4 regions of the Nocardia sp. XZ_19_369 genome follow, and region 1 is predicted to be linked to each of the others. Evidence: riboswitches for the same ligand, from Rfam matches in the RefSeq annotation. Region 1 holds a riboswitch; each other region holds the start of a gene.
The links. A riboswitch is a leader RNA that binds a small molecule or an ion and turns the genes downstream of it on or off. The one in region 1 is predicted to bind S-adenosylmethionine.
Positions count from the first base shown of each region.

Region 1 (2,195 bases):
ACGGGTGAGGATTTATGCCGATCGGGCTTCCGTCGCCGCCCGTCAATTGGTCACGGATCTGCTGGTGGTGGCCTGGGTCTACTTCTCGGTCATGGCCGCGCTTTGGGTGCACGATCTGGTGCAGAAGCTCGGCGTGCCCGGCCAGAAGCTGGAGGGCGCGGGCGGCGGCATGGCCGACAGCCTCGGTGATGTCGGCCGCAAGGTCGGCCGGGTGCCGATGGTGGGCGACGATCTCACCTCCCCCTTCGAGCGCGCGTCCGCGGCGGCGCGGTCCATGGCGGAGGCCGGCAGCGACCAGCAGGCGGTGGTCAACGATCTCGCCATGGCGCTCGCCATAGGATTACTGATCGTCCCGCTCGGACTGGTGCTGTTCGTCTGGCTGCCGCTGCGGGTGCGCTGGATGCGCAGGGCCGCAACAGCAGCCCGCCTGCGCGCCGTCCCCGGCGGACGCGATCTGCTCGCCCTGCGCGCCCTCGCCAATCAGCCGCTGCGCAAGCTGGACCGGATCGACTCGGACGTGGTCGACGCTTGGCGGCGCGGCGACGACGCCACGGTGCGCCGGCTCGCCGCGCTCGAACTGCGCGGCCTCGGCCTGCTCGGCGGCTGACCTGCCACGACGTTCCGCATCGCCGGGTGAAATCCTTCCATCCGGATTCATAACTCAGTGCGATTCTAAAGCGTGACAACGCTTCTGGCGGGCGGCACGCTTACCTCAGGTCAAGAGTGCCAGCGTCAAGTCCCCGGCTAGCTGGCCGGCAACCCTCCAACCGCGGCGGGGTGCCCCGGGTCAAGACCAGGCCGAGCCGCGTCAAGCGGTCCGGGCAAGCGCGGGCTCCGTCGGTGTGCTGGAGCCCTCTCGAGAGACGGGGGTCGACTCATGTCCGAAACGCCCTCCCCTCTCGTGCCTGGGCCTGTGCCCGGTCCATCGAGCGACAACTAGAGGGGAACGACATGACCACGGCCACGCCAACTCTCGGAAACCGCGTGCTGGACACCACCAGGCAGGGATTCGACCACGAATCGCTGACCGCACTGCTGAACGGCGACGTGCACGCGGTGCGACTGGCCGGCTTCGTCCGGCCGGACGCGCTCGACCACCTGCGCCACGCCTTCGTCGGCAGGCAGGACCATGGCCCGCTGGCAACCGACCCGCAGTTCCGCCGGATCGGGCACGCGTTCTCGGAGACGAGCACCGACGCCGGGCGCGGACGGTACTTCGACGAGGCGCGCGACAATATCGATCGGCTGCGCGATATCGCCTCGCCGTATTCGTACCCCGCGGACGACCTGCGGCTGCTGCTCGACGAGATCTGGCCGGCCGGGGCGAGTTTGCTGCGGCGCAATGGGCAGGCCTTCTTCGCCGGTGTTGCGCGCTATCAGCTGGCGGGGGTGGATCTGGAGCCACACACCGACAATGTCGGCCGCAACCTGCCGTCGGACTTCGATATTCGGATCACTCGGCAGCTGTCGGTCAATGTCTATTTGGACGTGCCGGAGCGCGGCGGCGAATTACAGATCTGGGACGACTATCCCGACGAGCGCGAATATCGAGACCGATCCGGCGACCGCGTGTACGGCATCGACCGCGCCGCGGTCGGCGATCCCGCGCTGGTCATCACACCGCGCGTGGGCGATGCGATCTTCATCGATCCGCGCCGGGTGCACGCGGTCGCGCCCTCCCAGGACCGCCCCCGCATCACCATCGGCCTCTTCATCGGGGTCACCGATCCGGCCGAGTCGCTGAAGGTGTGGAGCTGATGACCACGACTACGCTGCTCTCCGCGTCGCACAAGGCCGCCTACGACCTACGCTCGGACGGCATCACCACCGACGGTCGCTCCACCGTCCTGCTGGTCAGCGTCGGCGCGGACTATCACGAGGGCGAAAAACTCGCCGCGACCATCGATTTGATCAATCGCTCGAACTTCGGGCGCTGCGCGATCGCCGTCGCGGACACCTTGCAACGCCACAACCTCAGCGGCGGCACCGACAGAGACCGGCACGCCCGTGCCCGCATCGCCGGCGACCAGTGGATCGCCCGCAACCAGGGCTACCTGGACCAGATCGACTGCCCGACAAACATTCTGCGCTGGGACTTCGCGCTGTCCCATCCCCGCTACGGCGATCTCTACGACGCCATCGAGCACGCCTACGAGACCGATGAGCCGTATCGGCATGCCATCGACAGCACCATC
Region 1 covers NZ_JACVED010000002.1:614,260-616,454, reverse strand. Annotated here, with positions in the region: gene IBX18_RS08795 (hypothetical protein) at 5-607, shown strand; SAM riboswitch class IV at 716-834, shown strand; gene IBX18_RS08790 (2OG-Fe(II) oxygenase) at 952-1,758, shown strand; gene IBX18_RS08785 (tRNA-dependent cyclodipeptide synthase) at 1,758-2,195, shown strand, end outside.

Region 2 (2,195 bases), on a different contig from region 1:
GCCGATGGAGCAGGGGCGGTAACAGGCGGCACCACAGCTGCGGCGGGCAGCACCGGAGCCGCGGCAGGCGAAACTGCGGCCGCGACAGGTGGGACCGGTGCGGCAGCGGGCGGGACCGAGGCCGCGGCGGGCGGAACTGCGGCTGCGACGGATGGAACCGGCGCTGCGGCGGGTGGCGTCGCGCCTGCGGTCGGTGCGGCGAGCGCCAGCGCGACCGAGCAGCTCGCGACGGCGGACAGTATGGTCGAACGGCGCGGTACAGCCACGGAGACCTCCCTCATCATCGACGCGATCGAAGGCTGACGGTACTCCCGCAAACGCCGTGAACAGGCGATATAGGTGCGGGCAAGCCATCGGCGTGTCCCTACCGGCGCACCGCCGCAGCACCCCCGATATCCGGCCCGCGGCGAGGTTTACGCTCACGGTGATTAGTTCCCTTGTCCCAGGGTTCGCCTGCTGGGCATGATAATTCGGCCCGCCCCTGACATCAGCCGGTGTCCGGATCGGCGACAACCATCCAGAGCGACCGAGAGACCTGGCTCGTCGACGTCGCAGCAACCCCCCGGTTCACCGGGTGCGGGTGCTTCCGCCGGGACCGATGGAGGAACCGAAGTGATCATTTCCGCTGCCCACGGCACCCGGTGGGGCCGTCGCCACATCGATCAGTGCAAGGTGACGTCCGCGAGCTGTCGGGGCTGACCCGCAGCCAGTCTGTGCACCCGTCGCTGGCCGGGTGATGTGACCGCGGCCCGATGTGGTGCGGTCTCGTTCGTTCTTCCGAAGGACCTCGACATGAGTGCGTCCGCCACCGCCGTGCCCGGCGACACCGACGCCGGCGACGACCCGGTCGCCACTACGACTCACCTGCCCGGTGCCGATGATGCCGCACCCACCGTGGCCAAGACACGGCACCCGTGGCGGTGGGTGGTCAGTGCGATCGCGCTCATCCTGCTCGCACAGTTCGTCCACGGTCTGGTCACCAATCCCGGCTGGGATTGGCCGACCTTCGCGCAGTACATCACCGCGAAGTCGGTGCTCGCCGCGCTGAAGGTGACTTTGGAACTCACCGCGTGGGGTACCGCTCTCGGCTTCCTGCTCGGCACCGCGCTGGCCATCGCGCGACTGTCCGGCAACCCGGTGTTGCGGGTGATCTCGTGGTGCTACATCTGGGCGTTCCGCTCGATTCCGCTCATCGTGCAACTGCTGTTCTGGTTCAACATCGCCTACCTGTACAACACGCTGTCGGTCGGCATTCCGTTCGGTCCCGCGTTTTTCACCTTCGAGGTGAACGGCGTGATCAGCGGGTTCACCGCGGCGGTGATCGGTCTCGCGCTGCATCAGGCGGCGTATTCTGCCGAGATCATCCGGGCGGGCATCATCTCCGTTGACGCCGGTCAGCTGGAAGCCGCTGCCGCGCTGGGCATTCCACGGGTGCGCCAGTTCCGCACCATTGTGGTTCCGCAGGCGATGCGGTCGATTCTGCCCAATGCGACCAACGAGGTGATCAGCCTGTTCAAGGGCACCTCGATCGTGTCCGTGATGGCGATCGCGGAGCTCTTCTACCAGGTCCAGGTGATCTACGGACGCAACGGGCGGGTGGTGCCGCTGCTGCTGGTGGCCACCGCCTGGTACATCGTCCTCACCACCATTCTCTCGGTGGCGCAGTACTACATCGAACGGCACTACGCCAAGGGCACGCAACGCACGCCACCGCCATCACCGGTGCACCGGGCCTGGCAGAAGCTGCGCGAGGTCGCCGAATCCGGCGCCACCGCACCGCGCGGAGCCACCCGATGACCGCCGCGCCCGCCGTCGAGGTCCGCGGCGTCCGCAAATCGTATGGCGCGCAGGAAGTCCTGCGCGGGGTCGACCTGACGGTGCGCTCGGGTGAAGTGGTGACGGTGATCGGCCCATCCGGTTCCGGCAAGTCCACCTTGCTCCGCGTGCTCAATCATCTGGAGGCGCTGGACGCGGGCACGGTGCGCATCGACGGCGAGCTGATCGGATATCGGCTGCGCCGCAACACCTTGCACGCGCTGCCCGACCGCGAGGTGCGCAAGCAGCGCTCCCGCATCGGGTTCGTCTTCCAGAACTTCAATCTCTTCCCGCATCTGACGGTGCTCGACAATGTCACGCTCGCACCGCTTTCCGCGCAACGCCGCGACCGCAAGGAGGTCGAGGCGGAGGCCCGAATC
Region 2 covers NZ_JACVED010000005.1:330,001-332,195, reverse strand. Annotated here, with positions in the region: gene IBX18_RS20435 (hypothetical protein) at 1-266, opposite strand, end outside; SAM riboswitch class I at 511-605, shown strand; gene IBX18_RS20430 (amino acid ABC transporter permease) at 865-1,797, shown strand; gene IBX18_RS20425 (amino acid ABC transporter ATP-binding protein) at 1,794-2,195, shown strand, end outside.
Region 2: it holds a riboswitch for S-adenosylmethionine, as region 1 does, so the genes downstream of both, IBX18_RS20430 (amino acid ABC transporter permease) here and IBX18_RS08790 (2OG-Fe(II) oxygenase) in region 1, are expected to answer to the same signal.

Region 3 (2,195 bases), on a different contig from region 1:
CCGAGCAGCAGCAGGCCGCCGAAGATCAGCGTGTAAGCGGTCAGCATCCACTGCTTGTTGCCGTCGCTGATGCCGAGATCGTGCTGCGCGAACGGCAGCGAGATGGTCACGATGGTCGCGTCGAGAACCACCATGAGCTGGGCCAACGCGATCACCGCGAGAGCAAACCAGCGGGCGGAACCGCCTTGTTTTGTCACCGTGGACTCCTCATCTTTGGACACTGTGCGGCTATCCTGGCATCAGACGACATTTGGCGTCAAGCGAAAAATGTCGCAATCCGACATTTGGCGGTTAAAGACACGAAACCACTAGGTTGCGATAGGGTGTGAACATGCTCGAGTCACCGACGCCGACGAGCGCGCGTACCGCGGCGGAGACCCCCGCCAGCGCAGGGCCGAACGCCCATCCCGGCCTGCGGGAGCGCAAGAAGCAGAAGACCCGGTTGCGCATCATCGAGGTCGCGCTGGAGCTTTGCGACGCACAGGGATTCGACGCGACGACGGTCGAACAGATCGCCAACGCCGCCGACGTCTCGCCGCGCACGATCAACCGATACTTCGACAGCAAAGAGGACATCGTCCTCGGTCCGATCCAGGACTTCGGCGAGACGGTCGCGGAGACCTTGCGCACACTCCCCGTCACCGGCAACGAGCTGGAGTCGATCCGCGAGGCGTTTCTGCTGGTGATCGACCACGCCGCGAGCGAGTCCGCCGAGGGACCGGTCTCGTTCCGGCAGTTCCAGCAGATGCAGCGGATCATGCGCAGCAGCCCGGCGGTCAGCGCGCGCAGCCTCGAGCACGCCGACAGCAAGAACGTCGCGATCGCCGCGGTGGTCGCCGAACGACTCGACAGCACCCCCGACGCGCTGCCGGTGCGGCTGATCCTCGGCGCCTGGCAGCTCATCGGTCACCTGGCGATGGAGTGCGGTGAGAGCATGTTCGACTACGACAATCCGCAGGCAGCGGCCGCGGCCGGCCGCGACTCCTTCACCACGGCCTTCGACGAGTTCACCCGGGTGTGCGGCGCCGCGCGACCCGGCGCGACCCGCTGAGTTCGGCTCCGGATTTCGGTCGCCGATCGGGCGCCGGTTATGATGCCGTCAGGTCATGAGTGCCAGCGCGAAGCCCCGGCTTGCTGGACGGCAACCCTCCAGCAGCGGTGGGGTGCTCCGGGTGATGACCGGGCTCTCGAAGGTCGAGAGCAAGCGCGCTTTCCAGGAGGTTCCCGAAATGTGTTGTTGTACTTCGCCGTTGACCCGATAACCCGTTAGTTCTGGCGAACAACCTTTTCTTTGGAGCAAAGCTCATGAGTGATTCCACCGTGCCCGCGGCCGACGTCGACCCGACCGCGCAGTGGTCTTTCGAGACCAAACAGGTGCACGCGGGACAGGCCCCCGACAGCACCACCGGCGCCAGGGCCCTGCCCATCTACCAGACCACCTCCTACGCCTTCCGCGATACCGAGCACGCCGCCGCGCTGTTCGGGCTCGCCGAGCCGGGCAACATCTACACCCGGATCATGAACCCCACCCAGGACGTGGTGGAGCAGCGCGTCGCCGCGCTCGAAGGCGGTGTCGCCGCACTGCTGCTGGCCTCCGGACAAGCCGCGGAGACGTTCGCCATCCTGAACCTGGCCTCGGCCGGCGACCACATCGTGTCCAGCCCGCACCTCTACGGCGGCACCTACAACCTCTTCCACTACTCGCTGCCCAAGCTCGGCATCGAGGTGTCCTTCGTCGAGGACCCCGATGACCTGGACCAGTGGCGCGCGGCGATCCGGCCGAACACCAAGGCGTTCTACGGCGAGACCATCGCCAACCCGAGCAGCGCCATCTTCGACATTCCCGGTATCGCCGCCGTCGCGCACCAGGCCGGGCTGCCGCTGATCGTCGACAACACGGTGGCCACGCCGTACCTGATCCAGCCGCTGGCGCACGGGGCCGACATCGTCGTGCACTCGGCGACCAAGTACCTCGGCGGGCACGGCGCCGCGGTGGCGGGCGTGATCGTCGACGGCGGCACCTTCGACTGGACGGTGACCGACGCGCAGGGTCAGCCGCGCTTCCCCGGCTTCACCACCCCGGACCCCAGCTACCACGGTGCGGTGTTCGCCGATCTCGGCGCGCCCGCGTTCGCGCTCAAGGCGCGCGTGCAACTGCTGCGCGACCTCGGCTCGGCGGTCTCGCCGTTCAACGC
Region 3 covers NZ_JACVED010000003.1:651,117-653,311, reverse strand. Annotated here, with positions in the region: gene IBX18_RS14415 (MFS transporter) at 1-197, opposite strand, end outside; gene IBX18_RS14410 (TetR family transcriptional regulator) at 332-1,051, shown strand; SAM riboswitch class IV at 1,103-1,213, shown strand; gene IBX18_RS14405 (bifunctional o-acetylhomoserine/o-acetylserine sulfhydrylase) at 1,306-2,195, shown strand, end outside.
Region 3: it holds a riboswitch for S-adenosylmethionine, as region 1 does, so the genes downstream of both, IBX18_RS14405 (bifunctional o-acetylhomoserine/o-acetylserine sulfhydrylase) here and IBX18_RS08790 (2OG-Fe(II) oxygenase) in region 1, are expected to answer to the same signal.

Region 4 (2,195 bases), on a different contig from region 1:
CACCGAGGGCGAGGGTGTTGACGAAGGTGACCTCGGTGAGGAACTGGGGCAGCACCGCGAGATAGAACAGGCCGACCTTCGGGTTGAACATGCAGGAGACGACACCCGCGGTGAACGCCGAGCGAACCGATGTCCGGGTGCCCGCTGAGTTGTCCGCCAGACCACCGACGCCATCGGCTTCGCGCGCCGCCCTGCGCTGCCGCCGTTGGTCGAGCAACGCGCGAATTCCCAAGTACATCAAGTAGATTCCGCCGATCACCTTCAACGCGCGGTACGCGGTCGCCGACTGCTCCAGCAGCGCCGCGACGCCGGCCGCGACCACCACTGCCCACAAGATCCCGCCGAGTGCCGACCCGATCGCCGCGGCGATCCCCGGTCGCGCGTCCACCAGCGAAAACCGCAGCACCAGGAACGAGTCCGGGCCGGGAGTGAGCGACAGCAGAACGCACAGGCCGATAAAGCTCAGCAGCAGGGAGAGCGACATCCAATGATGTGACCCCAATGCCGCCGAACACGCAACGCATTTCCGCCGCCGCGCCCACCCGGCCGTTGGTCTTGACAGCTCGGGTTCTCGTCTGCCAATCTCGGGTCAGGTCATGAGTACCAGCGTTCAGCCCCGGCTTGCTGGTCGGCAACCCTCCTCCGCGGTGGGGTGCTCCGGGTGACGACCAGGCCGACGCCCGACCGGGTGCGGCAAGCGCGGACTCGACGAATCACCTGATTGCGGGTCCCGGAGCCGATGGGATTTTCGTGATGACTGCTGTGGTAACCCAGAACTGTGCCCCCCTTGCCCGGGTTTCCGGCGACGATCTCCAGGTGCCGCTCGTCCAGGGCGGGACGACCACATATGCCAACTTCGACTACGCCGCCAGCGCACCCGCATTGGCGCAGGTGACCGATCGGGTGCAGCAGCTGCTGCCGTTCTACGCGAGCGTGCACCGCGGTGCGGGCTACGCCTCGCGGATCTCCACCGAGTGCTACGAGGCGGCCCGCGGGTCGGTCACCCGATTCCTCGACGCGGCCGACGACCAGGTGGTGGTGTTCACCCGCAACACCACCGACTCGCTGAACCTGCTCGCGTCCTGCGTGCCCGGTGACACCGTGGTGCTCGACATCGAGCATCACGCGAACTTCCTGCCCTGGACCAAGCACGGCCGCCGCGTCGTGCAGGCCGGGGCCACCGTCGAGGAGACCATCGGCAGGCTCGTCGCCGAGCTGTGCAGCAAGCCCGCCGCGCTGCTCGCGGTGACCGGCGCGTCCAACGTCACCGGCGAGGTGCTGCCGCTGGAGCGGCTGGCCACCATCGCCCACCAGTGCGGCGCCCGCATCCTCGTCGATGCCGCCCAGCTCGCGCCGCATCGGCGAATCAGCTTGCGCGACACCGGCATCGACTACCTCGCCTTCTCCGGCCACAAGCTGTACGCCCCGTTCGGCGCGGGCGTGCTCGTCGGCCGCCGCGACTGGCTCGACAACGCCGAGCCGTACCTCGCCGGTGGTGGCGCGGTCCGTGAGGTCACCACCGCAGGCACCGAATGGGCGCAGGCCCCGCAGCGCCACGAGGGTGGTTCGCCCAACGTGCTCGGCGCCGCCGCCCTCGCCGCCGCCTGTGACGCGCTGTGTGAGATCGATGCGGAAACCCTCGCCGCCCACGAACACCACCTCGCCGACCGGCTGCGCGACGGCCTCGCCGCGATCCCCGGCGTCAACCTGCTGCGCATCTGGGCCGACGCCCCCGACACCGTCGGCATCGTCGCCTTCACCCTGGACGGTTTCGTCCCCGGCCACGTCGCCGCTTATCTCTCCGCCGAACACGGTATCGGCGTCCGCGACGGCCGCTTCTGCGCGCACCCGCTGCTCGCCCGCCTCGACCTCGACGGTGCGCTCCGCGCCAGCATCGGCCTGGGCACCACGACGGCGCACGTCGACCGTCTCATCGAAGCCGTGGCCACGCTCGTCCATCTAGGGCCGAGCTGGAACTACGCCACCACCAACAACCTCTGGAACCCCACTCCGGAGACCCGCCCCTTCACGTCCCAGGCCCCGACCGGCGCCGCTCCCTGCCTCACCGGGTAGTCATTGCAAAGGTGGCCGCCCGGCACTACGCCGGACGGCCATGGTCGAAAACGTCGCTCAGTCGCCGAGTTTGGTCGGCCGGTGGTAGCGGCCGTTGTAGTAGAGCAGGGGAGCGGCAGCCG
Region 4 covers NZ_JACVED010000013.1:253,761-255,955, forward strand. Annotated here, with positions in the region: gene IBX18_RS38795 (LysE family translocator) at 1-484, opposite strand, end outside; SAM riboswitch class IV at 593-706, shown strand; gene IBX18_RS38800 (aminotransferase class V-fold PLP-dependent enzyme) at 754-2,073, shown strand; gene IBX18_RS38805 (flavin reductase family protein) at 2,131-2,195, opposite strand, start outside.
Region 4: it holds a riboswitch for S-adenosylmethionine, as region 1 does, so the genes downstream of both, IBX18_RS38800 (aminotransferase class V-fold PLP-dependent enzyme) here and IBX18_RS08790 (2OG-Fe(II) oxygenase) in region 1, are expected to answer to the same signal.